DNA from 2 places in the Streptomyces sp. NPDC050548 genome. Region 2 is predicted to be linked to the other one. Evidence: riboswitches for the same ligand, from Rfam matches in the RefSeq annotation. Region 2 holds a riboswitch; the other holds the start of a gene.
The links. Region 2 has a riboswitch for cyclic di-AMP ahead of ACIBJH_RS44185 (M23 family metallopeptidase). Riboswitches for the same ligand answer to the same signal wherever they lie in the genome.
Positions count from the first base shown of each region.

Region 1: linked by a shared signal. The riboswitch ahead of ACIBJH_RS37950 (M23 family metallopeptidase) and the one ahead of ACIBJH_RS44185 (M23 family metallopeptidase) in region 2 are both predicted to bind cyclic di-AMP.

Region 1 is NZ_JBITGV010000018.1:79,233-86,952, reverse strand. Features, by position in the region: gene ACIBJH_RS37960 (M16 family metallopeptidase) at 1-468, shown strand, start outside; gene ACIBJH_RS37955 (M16 family metallopeptidase) at 465-1,853, shown strand; cyclic di-AMP (ydaO/yuaA leader) riboswitch at 2,056-2,219, shown strand; gene ACIBJH_RS37950 (M23 family metallopeptidase) at 2,233-2,988, shown strand; gene ACIBJH_RS37945 (GntR family transcriptional regulator) at 3,176-3,871, shown strand; gene ACIBJH_RS37940 (HPr family phosphocarrier protein) at 4,033-4,314, opposite strand; gene ACIBJH_RS37935 (GNAT family N-acetyltransferase) at 4,502-7,309, shown strand; gene ACIBJH_RS37930 (DUF5998 family protein) at 7,429-7,720, shown strand, end outside.
Region 2 is NZ_JBITGV010000027.1:24,484-32,203, forward strand. Features, by position in the region: gene ACIBJH_RS44175 (PrsW family glutamic-type intramembrane protease) at 1-555, shown strand, start outside; gene ACIBJH_RS44180 (aldo/keto reductase) at 562-1,506, opposite strand; gene ACIBJH_RS44185 (M23 family metallopeptidase) at 1,572-2,579, opposite strand; cyclic di-AMP (ydaO/yuaA leader) riboswitch at 2,591-2,747, opposite strand; gene ACIBJH_RS44190 (PP2C family protein-serine/threonine phosphatase) at 2,911-4,059, opposite strand; tRNA gene ACIBJH_RS44195 (tRNA-Met) at 4,186-4,259, opposite strand; gene ACIBJH_RS44200 (alginate lyase family protein) at 4,312-5,517, opposite strand; gene ACIBJH_RS44205 (helix-turn-helix domain-containing protein) at 5,744-6,115, shown strand; gene ACIBJH_RS44210 (NADP-dependent oxidoreductase) at 6,202-7,125, shown strand; gene ACIBJH_RS44215 (SRPBCC domain-containing protein) at 7,122-7,589, shown strand; gene ACIBJH_RS44220 (dihydrofolate reductase family protein) at 7,675-7,720, opposite strand, start outside.

The sequences.
Region 1 (7,720 bases), on a different contig from region 2:
CGCGACCGTACGGCCGTCGCGGCCGGTTTCGGGCTGCTTCGGCTGGCCGGAGCGCCCTCCCTGGGGTGGCTGGACGTCAAGACGTCCGGGGACGTCGAGGTGCCCGTCATCGAGGCCGCCATCGACGAGGAGCTCGCCCGGTTCGCCGCGGAGGGCCCCACGGCCGAGGAAATGGAGCGCGCCCAGGCCCAGTTGGAGCGCGAGTGGCTGGACCGGCTGGGCACGGTCGCGGGCCGCGCGGACGAACTGTGCCGCTACGCCGTCCTGTTCGGCGACCCACAGCTCGCCCTGACCGCCGTACAGCGCGTCCTGGACGTGACGGCGGAGGAGGTCCAGGGGGTCGCCAAGGCGCGACTGCGGCCCGACAACCGCGCGGTGCTCGTCTACGAGCCGATCGCGGACGATGACGCCGAGGACGACGAAGCAGCGGCCGAGGCCGGCGACGAGAACGAGGAGGCGGCCAAGTGACCGAGCTCGCCACGATGGAATTCCACCCGCAGCCCCAGGCGGGCGAGGCCAGGCCGTGGGCCTTCCCGGCGCCCGAGCGCGGGACGCTCGGCAACGGCCTGACCGTTCTGCGCTGTCACCGACCCGGCCAGCAGGTCGTCGCCGTCGAGGTGCTCCTCGACGCGCCCCTGGAGGCCGAACCGGCCGGCCTGGACGGGGTCGCCACGATCACCGCGCGCGCCTTCTCCGAGGGCACCGACAAGCACTCCGCCGAGGAGTTCGCCGCCGAGCTGGAGCGCTCCGGCGCCACCCTCGACGCGCACGCCGACCACCCGGGCATCCGGCTGAGCCTGGAGGTCCCGGCCTCGCGCCTGGCCAAGGGCCTCGGCCTGCTGTCGGACGCCCTCAGGGCACCCGCCTTCGCGGACAGCGAGGTCGAGCGGCTGGTCCGCAACCGCCTCGACGAGATCCCGCACGAGACGGCCAACCCGTCCCGCCGCGCGGCCAAGGAGCTCTCCAAGGAGCTGTTCCCGGCGAGTTCGCGCATGTCGCGCCCGCGCCAGGGCACCGAGGAGACCGTCCAGAAGATCGACTCCGGGGCCGTACGCGCCTTCTACGACCGGCACGTCCGCCCCGCGACCGCCACCGTCGTGGTCGTCGGCGACCTCACCGGCATCGACCTGGACACGCTGCTCGCCGACACCCTGGGCTCGTGGACGGGCTCCACCGCCCAGCCGCGCCCCGTGCCGCCGGTGACCGCCGACGACACCGGGCGGGTCGTGATCGTGCACCGGCCCGGCGCCGTCCAGACGCAGCTGCTCATCGGCCGCGTCGGAGCCGACCGGCACGACCGCGTGTGGCCGGCCCAGGTGCTCGGCACGTACTGCCTCGGCGGCACCCTCACCTCCCGCCTGGACCGCGTCCTGCGCGAGGAGAAGGGCTACACCTACGGTGTGCGGGCCTTCGGCCAGGTGCTGCGTTCGGCACCCGACGGCACGGGCGTCTCGATGCTCGCCATCAGCGGCTCCGTGGACACCCCCAACACGGGCCCCGCACTTGACGACCTGTGGACGGTGCTCCGCAAGCTCGCCGAGGGCGGACTCACCGACGCCGAGCGCGACATCGCCGTGCAGAACCTCGTCGGCGTGGCGCCGCTCAAGTACGAGACCGCGGCGGCCGTGACGAGCACGCTGGCCGACCAGGTCGAGCAGCACCTGCCCGACGACTACCAGGCGACCCTGTACCGGCAGCTCGCCGCGACCGGCACCGTGGAGGCCACCGCGGCGGTCGTCAACGCCTTCCCGGTGGACCGTCTGGTGACGGTCCTCGTGGGCGACGCGGAGCAGATCAAGGAGCCCGTCGAGGCCCTCGGCATCGGCGAAGTGACCGTCGTTCCGGCGGAGTAGACGCAACAGCGGCACGCGCGCGTGGGGGAGCCCTGGTGACGGAAGCGCCACCAGGGCTCCCTATTGTCCGAATTGGGGGAGAGGTTGCCTGTCTGCCCTGTGGCGTGCGCTACAAAAACCGTGATCCGTTTGGGGATTGAAAGTGGCCCCCCTTAGCGTCGGTCCGGCTGTCCGTCAGGCACCGCGCCGCACTCGCGGCACCGGACAGTCATCGCCGAGTCCCCGTACGGCGCGAGCCAGGGGAGCCGGGGACCCACATGAGTCCCTGGGGTGAATCGGACGCCCGCGCGCGTGGCGGGGGAGTCCGTAGGAGACCTTCCTGCTCCGAACCCGTCAGCTAACCCGGTAGGCGAGAAGGAAGGAAAGGACCAGCCACTTCATGGCGTTCACCCGCGCCACCGGGAAGCACCGTCGCCCGAGCCGGACCCACCGCACCACCGTTCGCGCCGTCAGCGTCGCCGCGTTCGCCACCACCGGAGTCGTCGGCACCCTGGCGAGCGCCCCCGCGTTCGCCGCCGAGCCCGCTCCCGAGCAGACCGGCCTCACGCCCGTCGTCGCCATCGGCGACTCCGTGGCCGAGAAGATCGACGCCCAGGCCGTCGCCCAGCGGCAGGCCGCCGCAGAGACGCTCGCCGAGGAGACTGCCCGCGCCAAGGCCGCCGCCCAGGCCGAGGCGGCCCGTGAGGCCCAGGCGCGCGCCGCCCGCGAGGCCGAGCGCAAGAGGCTCAACACCTTCGTCGCGCCGGTCGCCAACTCCTATGTGTCCACCGGCTACAAGACCGGCGGCTCCCTGTGGTCCTCCGGCGCCCACACGGGCATCGACTTCCACGCCTCGACCGGCACCAGCGTCCACGCGGTGGGCTCCGGCACCGTCGTCGAGGCCGGCTGGGGCGGCTCGTACGGCAACGAGGTCGTGATCAAGATGGCTGACGGCATGTACACCATGTACGGCCACCTGTCGTCCATCGGTGTCTCGGTCGGCCAGAAGGTCACCCCGGGCCAGCAGATCGGCCTCTCCGGGGCGACCGGCAACGTCACCGGACCACACCTCCACTTCGAGGCCCGTACGACCGCCGAGTACGGCTCCGACGTCGACCCCGTCGCCTACCTCCGCAAGCACGGCGTCAACGTCTGACGACGCACCGCCGCACTTCCCGGAGCCCCGGCCCGCCGGCCGGGGCTTTCGGCGTTTCCGGACCCCTCCTGTCCAAAAAATATCCATGGATTCCGGTCCGCCATCGGAAATTCCCGCTGATTGCAATAGAGTCACGGAACACACGTCAATCGTCGACGTTTCACGGGGATTAAGGCGGAGGTCGGACATGCGTATTCCGGCGCACTCGGTATGCACGGCGATCCGGGACGACATCGTCGCCGGTGTCTACGAGCGCGGCGGCCGGCTCACGGAGGAACTCCTCGCGCGCCGGTACGGCGTCTCGCGCGTGCCCGTGCGGGAGGCCCTGCGCACGCTGGAGGCGGAGGGGTTCGTGGTGACCCGGCGGCACGCGGGCGCGTGCGTCGCGGAGCCGACCGAGCAGGAGGCCGCCGACCTGCTGGAGATGCGGATGCTGCTGGAGCCGCTCGGCGCCTCGCGGGCCGCCCAGCGGCGCACCGAGGCCCACCTCAAGGTGCTGCGCGGCCTCGTCAGGCTGGGCCAGGAGCGCGCCAGGAGGGGCAACAGCGAGGATCTGCGCTCCCTGGGCAGCTGGTTCCACGAGACGCTGGCCCAGGCCTCCGGAAGCCCCGCGCTGACCTCGATGCTGACCCAGCTGCGGCACAAGATCGCCTGGATGTACGCGGTGGAGGCACCGGCCAACCCCGTGGAGTCCTGGGCGGAGCACGGGGCCATCGTGGACGCGGTGGCGCGCGGCGACGCCGAGCGCGCGCGGGCGATCACGGCCCTGCACACCGAGCGCGCGGGCAGCGCGCACCGGCTGCGCTTTCCCGGCGGCGCGAACGGCACGGACCGTGTGAGGACTTCGCAACCTCCCGTAAACATGACGGGTCTCCGGCATTAACACGGGCACCGTATACAAAGAAGAGGTAATTCGCGGGGGATTATTTCTGCTGCCCGCAAATGGAATTGCGAAGGGCTCGCCCGGTAATTCGGGCGAGCCCTTCGAGGTTGCGGCACATCGGTTTTGCGGCGAAATCACCGCAACCATCAATTGTGGGTTGTTCAGACGGTCTCGGGGAGTTCCTCAAGACCCTCCGCGACCAGCTTCGCCAGCCGGTCGAGGGCCGCGTCCGCGCCCTCGGCGTCCGACGCGAGGACGATCTCCTCGCCGCCCTGGGCACCCAGGCCCAGGACCGCGAGCATGGAGGCCGCGTTGACGGGGTTGCCGTCGGCCTTGGCGATCGTCACGGGGATACCTGCGGCCGTGGTGGCCCGGACGAAGATGGAGGCGGGGCGGGCGTGAAGGCCCTCCGCCCAGCCGACGTTGACGCGGCGCTCAGCCATGTGATGCTGCCCTTCAGAGTCTCAGGGTTGTCTAGACCAGTTTCCCACACGTGAAGCGAGCCCGGAGCGGCCCCGTGGACCGTCCGGAGAAGGGTGTCGGACCGCGGCCTCGGCCCCACTTCCCTCGCTGCATTCACCCACAGACTGCCTCGCGCCGTTGTCAGATGCGAGCCGTACGCTGGGCCCCATGCAGCAGACCTCGTCGGACCGGCACGAGTACCCCGCCCACTGGGAAGCCGACGTCGTGCTGCGCGACGGCGGTACCGCGCGCGTCAGGCCCATCACCGTCGACGACGCCGATCGCCTGGTCAGCTTCTACGAGCAGGTCTCCGACGAGTCGAAGTACTACCGCTTCTTCGCGCCGTACCCTCGCCTGTCCGCCAAGGATGTCCACCGCTTCACGCACCACGACTTTGTGGACCGGGTGGGACTCGCGGCCACCGTCGGCGGCGAGTTCATCGCCACCGTACGCTATGACCGCATTAGTGCCGACGGGCGTCCCGCGTCCGCCCCGGCCGACGAGGCCGAGGTCGCCTTCCTGGTGCAGGACGCGCACCAGGGGAGGGGTGTCGCCTCCGCCCTCCTGGAGCACATCGCGGCCGTCGCCCGCGAGCGCGGCATCCGCCGTTTCGCCGCCGAGGTGCTGCCCGCCAACAACAAGATGATCAAGGTGTTCACGGACGCCGGCTACACCCAGAAGCGCAGCTTCGAGGACGGCGTCGTACGCCTGGAGTTTGATCTCGAACCCACCGACAGGTCCCTCGCCGTGCAGCGCGCGCGGGAACAGCGCGCCGAAGCACGGTCCGTACGACGGCTGCTGGTGCCCGGCTCGGTCGCCGTCGTCGGCGTCGGCCGCACCCCCGGAGGGGTGGGCCGCAGCGTTCTCGACAACATCAGGGACGCCGGTTTCACCGGTGACCTGTACGCCGTGAACAAGGCCTTCCCCGAAGGGCAGAAGGAACTCGACGGGGTACCGGCCCACCGTTCGGTGCGCGACATCGAAGGCCACGTGGACCTCGCGGTCGTCGCCGTCCCCGTCGAACACGTCCCCCAGGTCGTCACCGAATGCGGCGAACACGGGGTCCAGGGGCTCGTCGTGGTCACCGCCGGTTACGCCGAAAGCGGCCCCGAGGGACGCGAACGCCAGCGCGAACTCGTCCGGCACGCGCGCACGTACGGCATGCGGATCATCGGGCCGAACGCCTTCGGGGTCATCAACACCGCCGCCGACGTACGGCTGAACGCGTCCCTCGCCCCCGAGATGCCCCGCCCCGGACGCATCGGACTGTTCGCCCAGTCCGGTGCCATCGGCATCGCCCTCCTCTCCCGTCTGCACCGACGCGGCGGCGGCGTCACCGGAGTCACCGGCGTCTCCACCTTCGTGTCGTCCGGCAACCGCGCGGACGTGTCCGGAAACGACGTCCTCCAGTACTGGTACGACGATCCCGACACCGACGTCGCCCTCATGTACCTGGAGTCCATCGGCAACCCCCGCAAGTTCACCCGCCTCGCCCGGCGCACCGCGGCGGCGAAGCCCCTGGTCGTGGTCCAGGGCGCCGGATCCGCGCCCCAGGGGCACGCCGTACGCGCGACACGCCTCCCGCACGCGACGGTGTCCGCGCTGCTGCGACAGGCCGGCGTGATCCGCGTCGAGACGATCACCGAACTCGTCGACACCGGGCTGCTGCTCGCCCGCCAGCCGCTGCCCGGCGGGGCACGGGTGGCGATCCTCGGGAACTCCGAGTCGCTGGGACTCCTGACGTACGACGCGTGCCTCTCCGAGGGGCTGCGCCCGCTCGCCCCGCTGGATCTGACCACGGCGGCCACGGCGACGGACTTCCACCGGGCCCTGTCGGAGGCGCTGGCCGACAAGGCGTGCGACGCGGTCGTGGTCACCGCGATACCGGCGGTGGGGGAGGGTCCCGCGGAGGACGCGGCGCTGGCCGAGGCCCTGCGGTCGGCGGCGGAGACCGTCCCCGGGAAGCCCGTGCTGGTGGTGCACGTGGAGCTAGGAGGGCTCGCGGCGGCGCTGTCGGCGGCGACCAGTACGGCACCGCGGGCCGTTTCGAGGCGGGAGGACTCCCAGCGCTCCGAGGACCGACCGCCCAGCGCGGTGCAGGCCCCCGAAGGGGTCGGCCTCATCCCCGCCTACCCCGCCGCCGAACGCGCGGTCCGCGCCCTCGCCGAAGCCGTGAAGTACGCCCAGTGGCGGCGCGAGTCCGTCGACCCCGGCCGGGTGCCCGAGTACGAGGACATCGACGAGAAGGGGGCCGCCGGGCTGATCGGCGGGCTCCTCGCGCGCGGGCAGGGCCTCACGCTCGGCGTCGACGAGACCTGCGAACTGCTCGGGATGTACGGCGTCGACGTGCACCGCGCGCTGCCCGCGCCCACCCCCGATGCCGCCGCCGAGGCCGCCCGCACCCTCGGCTACCCGGTCGCCCTCAAGGCCACCGCCCCGCACCTGCGACACCGCGCGGACCTGGGCGGCGTACGCCTGGATCTCGCGGACGAGGACCAACTGCGGCGGGCGTACGCCGAGTTGGGTGAGCTGTTCGGCAGGCCGGAGGAGCTGCGGCCCGTGGTGCAGCGGATGGCACCGCGCGGGGTCGACACGGTCGTACGGGCCGTCATCGATCCGGCGGCGGGCGCCGTGCTGTCGTTCGGGCTCGCCGGAGCCGCCTCGCAGCTGCTCGGGGACACCGCGCACCGGCTGATTCCGGTCACGGACCGGGAGGCCGGTTCGCTGATCCGGTCGATCCGGACTGCACCCCTCCTCTTCGGCTGGCGCGGCTCGACGCCCGTCGACACGCCTGCCCTGGAGGAACTGCTGCTGCGGGTGTCGCGACTGGTCGACGACCACCCCGAGGTGGTCGCGGTGACCCTGGAGCCGGTCGTCGTCGCCGCGCACGGCCTGAGCGTGCTCGGCGCCTCCGTCCGCCTGGCCCCGCCGCCGGTCCGCGACGACCTCGGCCCGAGGACGCTTCCCACGTACTGACGGACCTTCCCGCGCGCGGACGACCGCTTCCAGGTACTGATCCCGTGTACTGAGACGGCTGTGACAAGACCGTGCTCGGCGGTGCCTCGCAGTCAGTGGGCCACCGTAGGATGGACGTCATGGCCAAGACCAGTACGACGACCCAGGGGCTGCGTGCGGCGATCGAGCGCAGCGGCTACTACCCGGCCCTCGTGGCCGAGGCGGTGGAGGCCGCCGTGGGCGGCGAGCCGATCCGGTCGTTCCTGGTCCACCAGGAGACCACGTTCGACCAGAACGAGGTGCGCCGGCATGTGACCGTGCTCGTCCTCACCGGCAACCGCTTCATCGTCAGCCACACCGACGAGCAGGCCGCCGACACCACCTCCCCGACGCCGTACGCCACGACGTCCACGGAGTCCGTGAAGATCGGCC
Region 2 (7,720 bases):
CCACTGACCGGACTGCTGCTCGCGATGGGCATGCACGCGGTCTGGAACGGCTCCTCGACCTTCGGCCAGTACGGCTTCTTCGAGGTCTACGGCCTCTTCATGGTGCCCGCGTTCGGCCTGCTGACCTGGCTCGCGGTCTGGACTCGGCAGCGTGAACTGCGCGCGGTGCGCGAGGAGTTGCCGGTGTATGTGCTCGCGGGCTGGCTGACCCCGAGCGAACCGTTCGTGCTCGGCTCGATGCGGGCCCGCCGGCTGGCCCGCGAGTACGCCGGCCACTGCCTCGGCCGCCCGGCGGCCCGCTCGGTGGCCCGCTACGAGGCCTGCGCGACCTCCCTGGCGTTCCTGCGGTACCGGGCCGCACGGGGCCGCGCCGGTGCCGACTTCGCCGTACGGGAAAGGGAGTTGCTGCACGAGCTGTGGCAACTGCGGGAGGTGGCGCGGCCCGCGCTGGAGTACGCGGCGCGGCGGATCGCGCCGCCGGTGCCGGTGGTGGTGCCGCCGTGGCCGGTGTACGGGTCGTACGGGACTCCCGTGTACAACCCGTACCGGTCCTGACGCCCGTTAGGCCGACGCCTGTGTCAGCTGCTCGATCTCGGCGTCCGTGAGGGCCAGTTCGGCCACGGCGAGCAGGTCGGGCAGCTGCTCCAGGCTCCTGGCGGAGGCGATGGGGGCGGCGACCGTGGGCTGGGCGGCGAGCCAGGCGAGGGCGACCGTCGCGACGGAGGCGTCGTGGGCCCGGGCGACCTCGTCCAGGGCGGTCAGGACCTTCTGGCCGCGCTCGGATGCGAGGTAGCCGGCGGCCCGTCCGGCGCGCGGGCTGTCCACGGTCGTACCGGGCCGGTACTTGCCGGTGAGGAAGCCGGCCGCGAGGGCGAAGTAGGGGAGCGCCGCGAGGCCGTTGCGCTCGGCGACGTCCCGGAGTTCGCCCTCGTAGGTGTCGCGGGAGACGAGGTTGTAGTGGGGCTGGATCGCGACGTAGCGGGCCAGGCCCTCGCGGTCGGAGAAGTCGAGGGAGGCCTGAAGGCGCTCGGGCGAGATGTTGGAGGCGGCGATGTGCCGCACCTTGCCCGCCTTGACCAGCTCGTCGAGCGCGCCGACGATCTCCTCGACCGGCACCTCGACCTGGTCGAAGTGGGTGTAGTAGAGGTCGATGTGGTCGGTGTCCAGGCGGCGCAGGGAGGCCTCGGCGGCGGCCTTGATGTTGGCGGCGGACAGGCCCGGGAAGTCGGGGTGCTGGCTGACCTTGGTGGCGATGACGACGTCGGAGCGGTTGCCGCGGGCCTTGACCCACTTGCCGATGACGGTCTCGGACTCGCCGCCCTGGTTGCCCGGGGCGAACGCCGAGTAGGAGTCGGCGGTGTCGACGAAGTTGCCGCCCGCGGCGGCGTAGGCGTCGAGCACGGCGAAGGAGGTCGCCTCGTCGGCGGTCCAGCCGAACACGTTGCCGCCGAGGTTCAGCGGAAAGATCTCCAGGTCGGACCGGCCCAGCTTGCGAAGAGAAGTCATGCTCTACCTCAACTGCCGGACCGGAACCGGATATTCCAACGGGTGATCCAGAGATCTCGGGGACCTCAGGGGTTGAGGCCCTTGCTGCGCAGCCAGGGCGCCGGGTCGCTGGCGGTGGCGGCGCCGTTGATGTGGACCTCAAGGTGGAGGTGCGGCCCGGTCACGTTGCCGGTGGCGCCCACGCGGCCGATGACGTCACCGGTGGCGACCTTCTGGCCGACGCTGACGTTGATCGAGGACTGGTGGCAGAACCACAGCTCGGTGCCGTCGTCGAGGGTGAGGATCGTGCGGTAGCCGTAGGACCCCGCCCAGCCCGCCTCGGTGACCGTGCCGCTGTGGATGGCCTTGATCAGCGTGCCGGTGGGGGCGGCGAAGTCGAGTCCGGTGTGGTAGCCGGAGGACCACATGGAGCCGGCCTGGCCGAAGGTGCCGGTGATCGTGTACGAGGCGACCGGCAGCGTGTACTGCTTGGCGAGGGCGGCGAGCTTCGCGGCCTCGGCCTTCTTCTTGGCGGCGGCCTCCGCGGCCTTCTTGGCGTCGGCGGCCTTCTGCGCGGCGTCCTGCTCGGCCTTCGCGGCGGCGGCGTCGACCTGCTTGGCGACGGCGGCCTCGGCGGCGGCCTGGGACTTGCCGTCGACCTGGAGCTGCTGCAGCTCGGCCTGTTCCATGATCCGGTTGCGCAGCAGTTCGCCCGCGTCCGAGGTGCCCTTGGCGGTCTCGGTGGTGGTCACGCCGACGCTGCTGAGCGCGGTCGCGGAACCCTTCGGCGTACTGGAGGAGTCGTCCAGCAGGTGGCCCACGTTGGGCAGGTCCGGCATGGAGATCGAGACCGGCGGCTTGCCGGTGTTCGCGCTGGCCATCCCGCCGGCGCTGACGGCGGCTATGACACCGACGCCCAGGACGGTGGAGCTGCGGGCGAATCCCCCGCCACCACGCTGCTTGGCGACACGGTGCTTGCCGCGGTTGGGAAGAACGGACTCCGCGCTGGGGTTCCACTCCTCCCAGGGGCCCTCGTCGGGGCGGAAACCGCCGTAGACGAACGGGGCTTCTGGGGCAGCCTGGTTGGACGCCACGTGGGCGTGCTCCTTTCCTTCCTTCTCGCCTACCGGGTTAGCTGACGGGTTCGGAGCAGGAAGGTCTCCTACGCGCGTAAACCGGTCGTGTTCCCACGACTGTCGACGTGCGATTCACCCCAAGTGGTGGTTCCCCGGTTCCCTCGCGGGATTCGGCGCGTGCGCACGGAGCTGTCTCTTGTGACGGCTGGGACGACCGTGCTGCGTTATCGAACGTTAATAGACACGGGCGCCCGTTTCCAAGCCCGTTCGCTTGATCATTAACCTTTCCTTGCAGGACGAAGAGCCCACGAACGGCGAAAAACGGGTGAGTTGACCGGTCGTCGACCGGTCATGGACGGCGTACGGCGATCATCGCCATGTCGTCCGTCATCCCGCCCCCGGAGTAGCGGCGCACCTCCTTGGCGAGGAGGCCGAGCAGCGCCTCGGGGCTGCGGAAGGTCCGCCCGGCCAGCCGCTCCCCCGGGTCGTAGAACACGCCGTGGCAGTCCCGGGCCTCGGACAGACCGTCGGTGTACAGGAGCAGGGTGGCGCCGCCGGGGAACGCGAACTCCTCGGCCCGGTCGGGCCAGAACCCCAACTCCCCCATCCCCAGCGGCAGTGCGGGCTCCTTGACGAGCAGGGTGTCCACGGTGCCGTCCGCGTGCAGGAGCAACGGCGGCGGGTGGCCCCGGTCGACGATCCGCAAGACGCCGTCGCCGTGCGGGAGTTCGGCGAGGACGGCCGTGGTGAACCCCTCGAACGCGTCGAGCCCGTCGCGCCGGGTGCCCTCGCGCGCGAGCGCCCGCTCCAGCCGCTGCGCGACCGCCTCCAGGGTGCTCTCCTGCTCGGCGGCCTCCCGGAACGCCCCGATGACCACCGCGACGGCGGCGACCGCGCCCATGCCCTTCCCGCGTACGTCGCCCACGACCAGCCGTACGCCGTGCGGGGTGTCCTGCACCGCGTACAGGTCGCCGCCGATGAACGCGCCCTCCTGCGCGGCCTCGTAGCGCGCGGCGATCTCGAACCCGCCGATGCGCTCGGCCGGTTCGGGCAGTACGGCGCGCTGGGCGGCCTCGGCGATCTCGCGTACGGAGGCGAGCTGTTCGCTGCTGCGGCGGACGAGGGCGTTGATGAGGACGGCGAGACCGGCGACCGTCGCCACGGTGGCCACCTCGGTGACCGCGTCGATGCGCAGGACGATGCCGAGCCTGATGTGGACGGCGAGGACGACGACGAGCGCGGCGAGGCCGGTGAGGACGGTGCCGCGTCGGGAGTAGAGGGGGGCGGCGACGAGCGGGGCGGCGGTGAAGAAGGGGGCCGCCGTGAAGTCCTGCGGGGTGAGGTAGTCGTAGCAGGCCCCGACGATCAGCAGCAGGGCGGGCAGCCGGCGGACGAGGGCGAGGACGCGGGCGGTCCGCCGTTCCTCGTCGGGGCCGAGACCGGGACCGAGACCGGGGTCGGGCACGGGATCGCCGGGCAGGCGCCCGCCGGCTCGCACATACGGACCCTCCTCCACGCCTCCAGTTTTTCCCGGTGGGGGGAGGGCTGCGAGCGGGGTGGGCCGACCGGGGGGAAAACACTGAGGGCCGGAATCCGTTTCCGGATTCCGGCCCTCAGTCTTGAGTAGCGGGGACAGGATTTGAACCTGCGACCTCTGGGTTATGAGCCCAGCGAGCTACCGAGCTGCTCCACCCCGCGCCGTTGTGATTGCAACTATACGCCATCCGCGGGGTCCGATGTCACACACGTTTCAGTCGGCGGGGTTACCGGCGTGCGTGAGGGTCTCCCAGGAGACGAAGAGGTCGTCGCTGCCGGCCGGCCGGGTCGTCTCGGCGAGCTTGTGCGCGGCGGGCACCTTCATGCCGAGCCGGTCCTCCAGGTGGTTGAGCGGAACCTCCAGGTCGGGCCCCATGTTCCGGTCGACCTTGCCGCCGCACAGCCAGGCGGGCGCGGCCTCGCCGAGCTGGTAGCGGGAGTGGAATTCGAGGGCCGCCCGGAGCCGGTCCTTGACGCCGTCGTAGAGGTCGACGCCCTGGTGCCAGGCGGTCTCGGCGATGTGCCCGGTGGCGGCGAGCGAGTACCCGACGTGCTTGAAGTTGCGGCAGGTCTCCTGGGCGATGCCGTCCTTGAAGGTGGTCTGCTTGAACCAGTACGTCGTGAGCTTCTGCGGAGTGGTGACGGTGGAGCGGGCCGGGGTGAGCGGCACCTTGCCGTCCTTCTCCAGGTAGAAGTAGGCGGGCACGCGGTCGCGGAAGCGGGCGACGGCCGCGTCGAAGGCCCTGTGGTCGTCGAGGAAGACGGCGATACCGATCGCCGCGTCCGTCATCGCGAGGTCCCAGTTGCCGTTGTAGTCCGGCAGGTCCTTCGTCACCTCGGGCTGGTACGCGGTGCGCAGCATGGTCGCGAACCGCTGCACCCGGTCCTCCGGCCACCCGGCCCCCGGCGCGTACCGCACGATCTCCGCCGCCCGCGCCCACGTCGACCCGGCCCACGCCGTCTGCAGCCCGGCGTCCTCGGAGGTGTGCTCCTTCATCCTGGCCGACCAGTCGTCCATGATCTCCCGCGCCTTGAGCGCGTGGTGCTCCTTGCCCGTGATGCTGAACAGCAGCGCCTGCGTGTACGCCGCGATCGCGTCCTCGCGCTCCTCGACACACCCGTGCGCGGCCTTGCCGTTCCAGGGGCAGTCGACGTCGGCGTAGGGCTTCGCCGTGTACTTGTACGACCCGTACTTGCTGTCCCGCATCCCGAAGTACGCCTTGAGCCAGGGCTGCTTCCCGGCCGCCACGTTCTTCCGTACGGCGTCCAGCTGCGCCTTGCTGACCAGCACTCCGGGATGCGTGAACGCCGCGCCGGCGGGCAGCGCCCGTGCCATGGTCCGCGTACCGGTGTCCGCCGCCCCGCACGAGGCGAGAAGCCCTACGGCCACGGACGCGCCCAGCACCGCCACTGCCCTCATGTGTCCTACCTCCGCCTTGTCCGCACCGGTTCCCTGTGAGCGTGACCCGGTGGGCGGTGGGGCGCAGGATCTGATGGGCCGATCGGTCACCCGCCCTGGACGGATGTCTGATAGGTACCCGTGGATTTGCGAATGGCAACTCAATGCATACTAGGTGAGTTACGATCGACTGGTAAGTAGGCACTTTTGAGTGCGTTACTCCCTGGCGGGAGGGACTGGAGCGACGATGACCACGAAGGCGTACGAGGAGTACCTGCGCGACTGCCCCGCGGTGGCCCTGCTCTCGACGATCAGCAACCGGTGGGTCAGCCTGGCGGTGTGCACCCTCGGGTCCCACGGTGACGCGATGCGATACAACCACATCAGCCGCGAAATCCCGGGCGTCAGCCAGAAGATGCTGACCCAGACCCTGCGGATGCTGGAGCGCGACGGCATGGTGCGGCGGACGGTCACACCGTCCGTGCCGGTGCGCGTCGACTACGAACTGACCCCGCTCGGGCAGGGTCTGTACGGCCTGCTGTCCCAGGTGCGCGACTGGGCCGCCGAGAAGACCGGCGAGGTCGACGAGGCGCGGGCCCGCTACGACGCGGGGGTGTAACGCACTTAAAAGTGCCTCCTTACGAATCGATCGCAACGCACCTACCGTTTGAGTGATTCTATTTCGCAAACGGAAGAGCGAATATCATGCGCGCAGCAGTCGTCAGGAAGACCGGGGGACCCGAGGCCGTCGAGGTCCTGGAGGTCCCGCTGCCGGAACCGGGTCCCCTGGAGGTCCGCGTCAAGGTCGCCGCCGCCGCGCTCAATCCCGCCGACTCCGCGGTGTGGGCCGGGTACTTCGGGCCGATGCCGGAGGTCGACCACACCGGTCTCGGGCTGGACGCCGCCGGGACCATCGACGCCGTCGGCCCGGGTGTGCTCCTTGCGGTCGGCACTCCGGTGATCGTGTTCGACGCCCCCGTGCTGCGTCCCACGAAGGCCCAGGCCGAGTACCTCGTGACCGACCTCAACTCCCTCGCCCCCGCCCCGGAGGGCATGGACCCGACGCTCGCGGCGACGATCCCGCTCAACGCGACGACGGCCTCGCTGGCCCTGGACCACCTCCCGCTGCGCCCCCGCGACACCTTGCTGATCACCGGCGCCGGCGGGGCCGTCGGCGGCTACGCCGTGGAGCTGGCCCGGACCCGGGGCGTGCGGATCGTCGCGCAGGGGCGGCCCGAGGACGAGGAGTATCTGCGCGCTCGGGGCGCCACCTGGTTCGTGTCCCGCAACGAGGAACCGGGCCCGGCGGTACGGCGGTTGGTGCCGGAGGGTGTGGACGGCGTGCTCGACGCGGCGGCGCTGGGCGCACCCGCGATGGCGGCCGTCCGGGACGGCGGGGTCTACGTGAGCGTGCGGCTGGACGTGCTGCCGGCGCCGGAGCGGGGCGTGGTGGTGCGCCACACCACCGCCGGTCCCGACGCGTCCCGGCTCGCACATCTCTCCGCACTCGCCGAGGTCGGCGTGCTGACACCGCGCGTCGCCCAGGTGTATCCGCTGGCGCAGGCCGCCGAGGCCCACGCCCGCCTGGCCCGGGGCGGCCTGCGCGGCCGGATCGTACTGGTCCCGTGAACACCGCGACCGGCACGGGGCCCCGCAAGGAGCCGATCGTGGTCACCGCGGTGACCACGATCGCCGCTCCGACGGAGGCCGTATGGCGCGTGCTCGTGACGTTCGACCAGTACGCGCGGTGGCACCCGGTGCTGTCTCTCGACGCGCGGCCCGAGCGGGTGGTGGTCGGGGCGGTGGTTCCGGGCCGGGTCTCGGACGGCGCGGGCGGCGGTCAGGACGTGACGATGAGGATCGTCGAGGTGGCGGCTCCCCGGCGGCTGGTCTGGGAGGGCGGGTCCCTCGACGCGGTCCTCGGCAGGCATTCGTTCACGCTCGCCCAACTGCCGGACGGTGGCACAGAGTTGACCGACTCGGAGGAGTTCTTCGGAGCCACCGCCGCCGGACTCGTCCCGGCACTGGGCCGGCTCGGGGAGGAGTACGCGCGGTACGGCGCCGCCCTGCGGGCGCATGTGGAGGGTCGGTGATCGTGGAGCGGGGGAGGTAGGCGTCCCCCAAAAAGTGTGTCGCTTTCGCGGAAAGTGACACACTTTTTCGGGAAGGGGTCCCGGCTCAGCCGGACAGATGCCGGTTCGGCGCCTTCGCCCGCTCCTCGTAC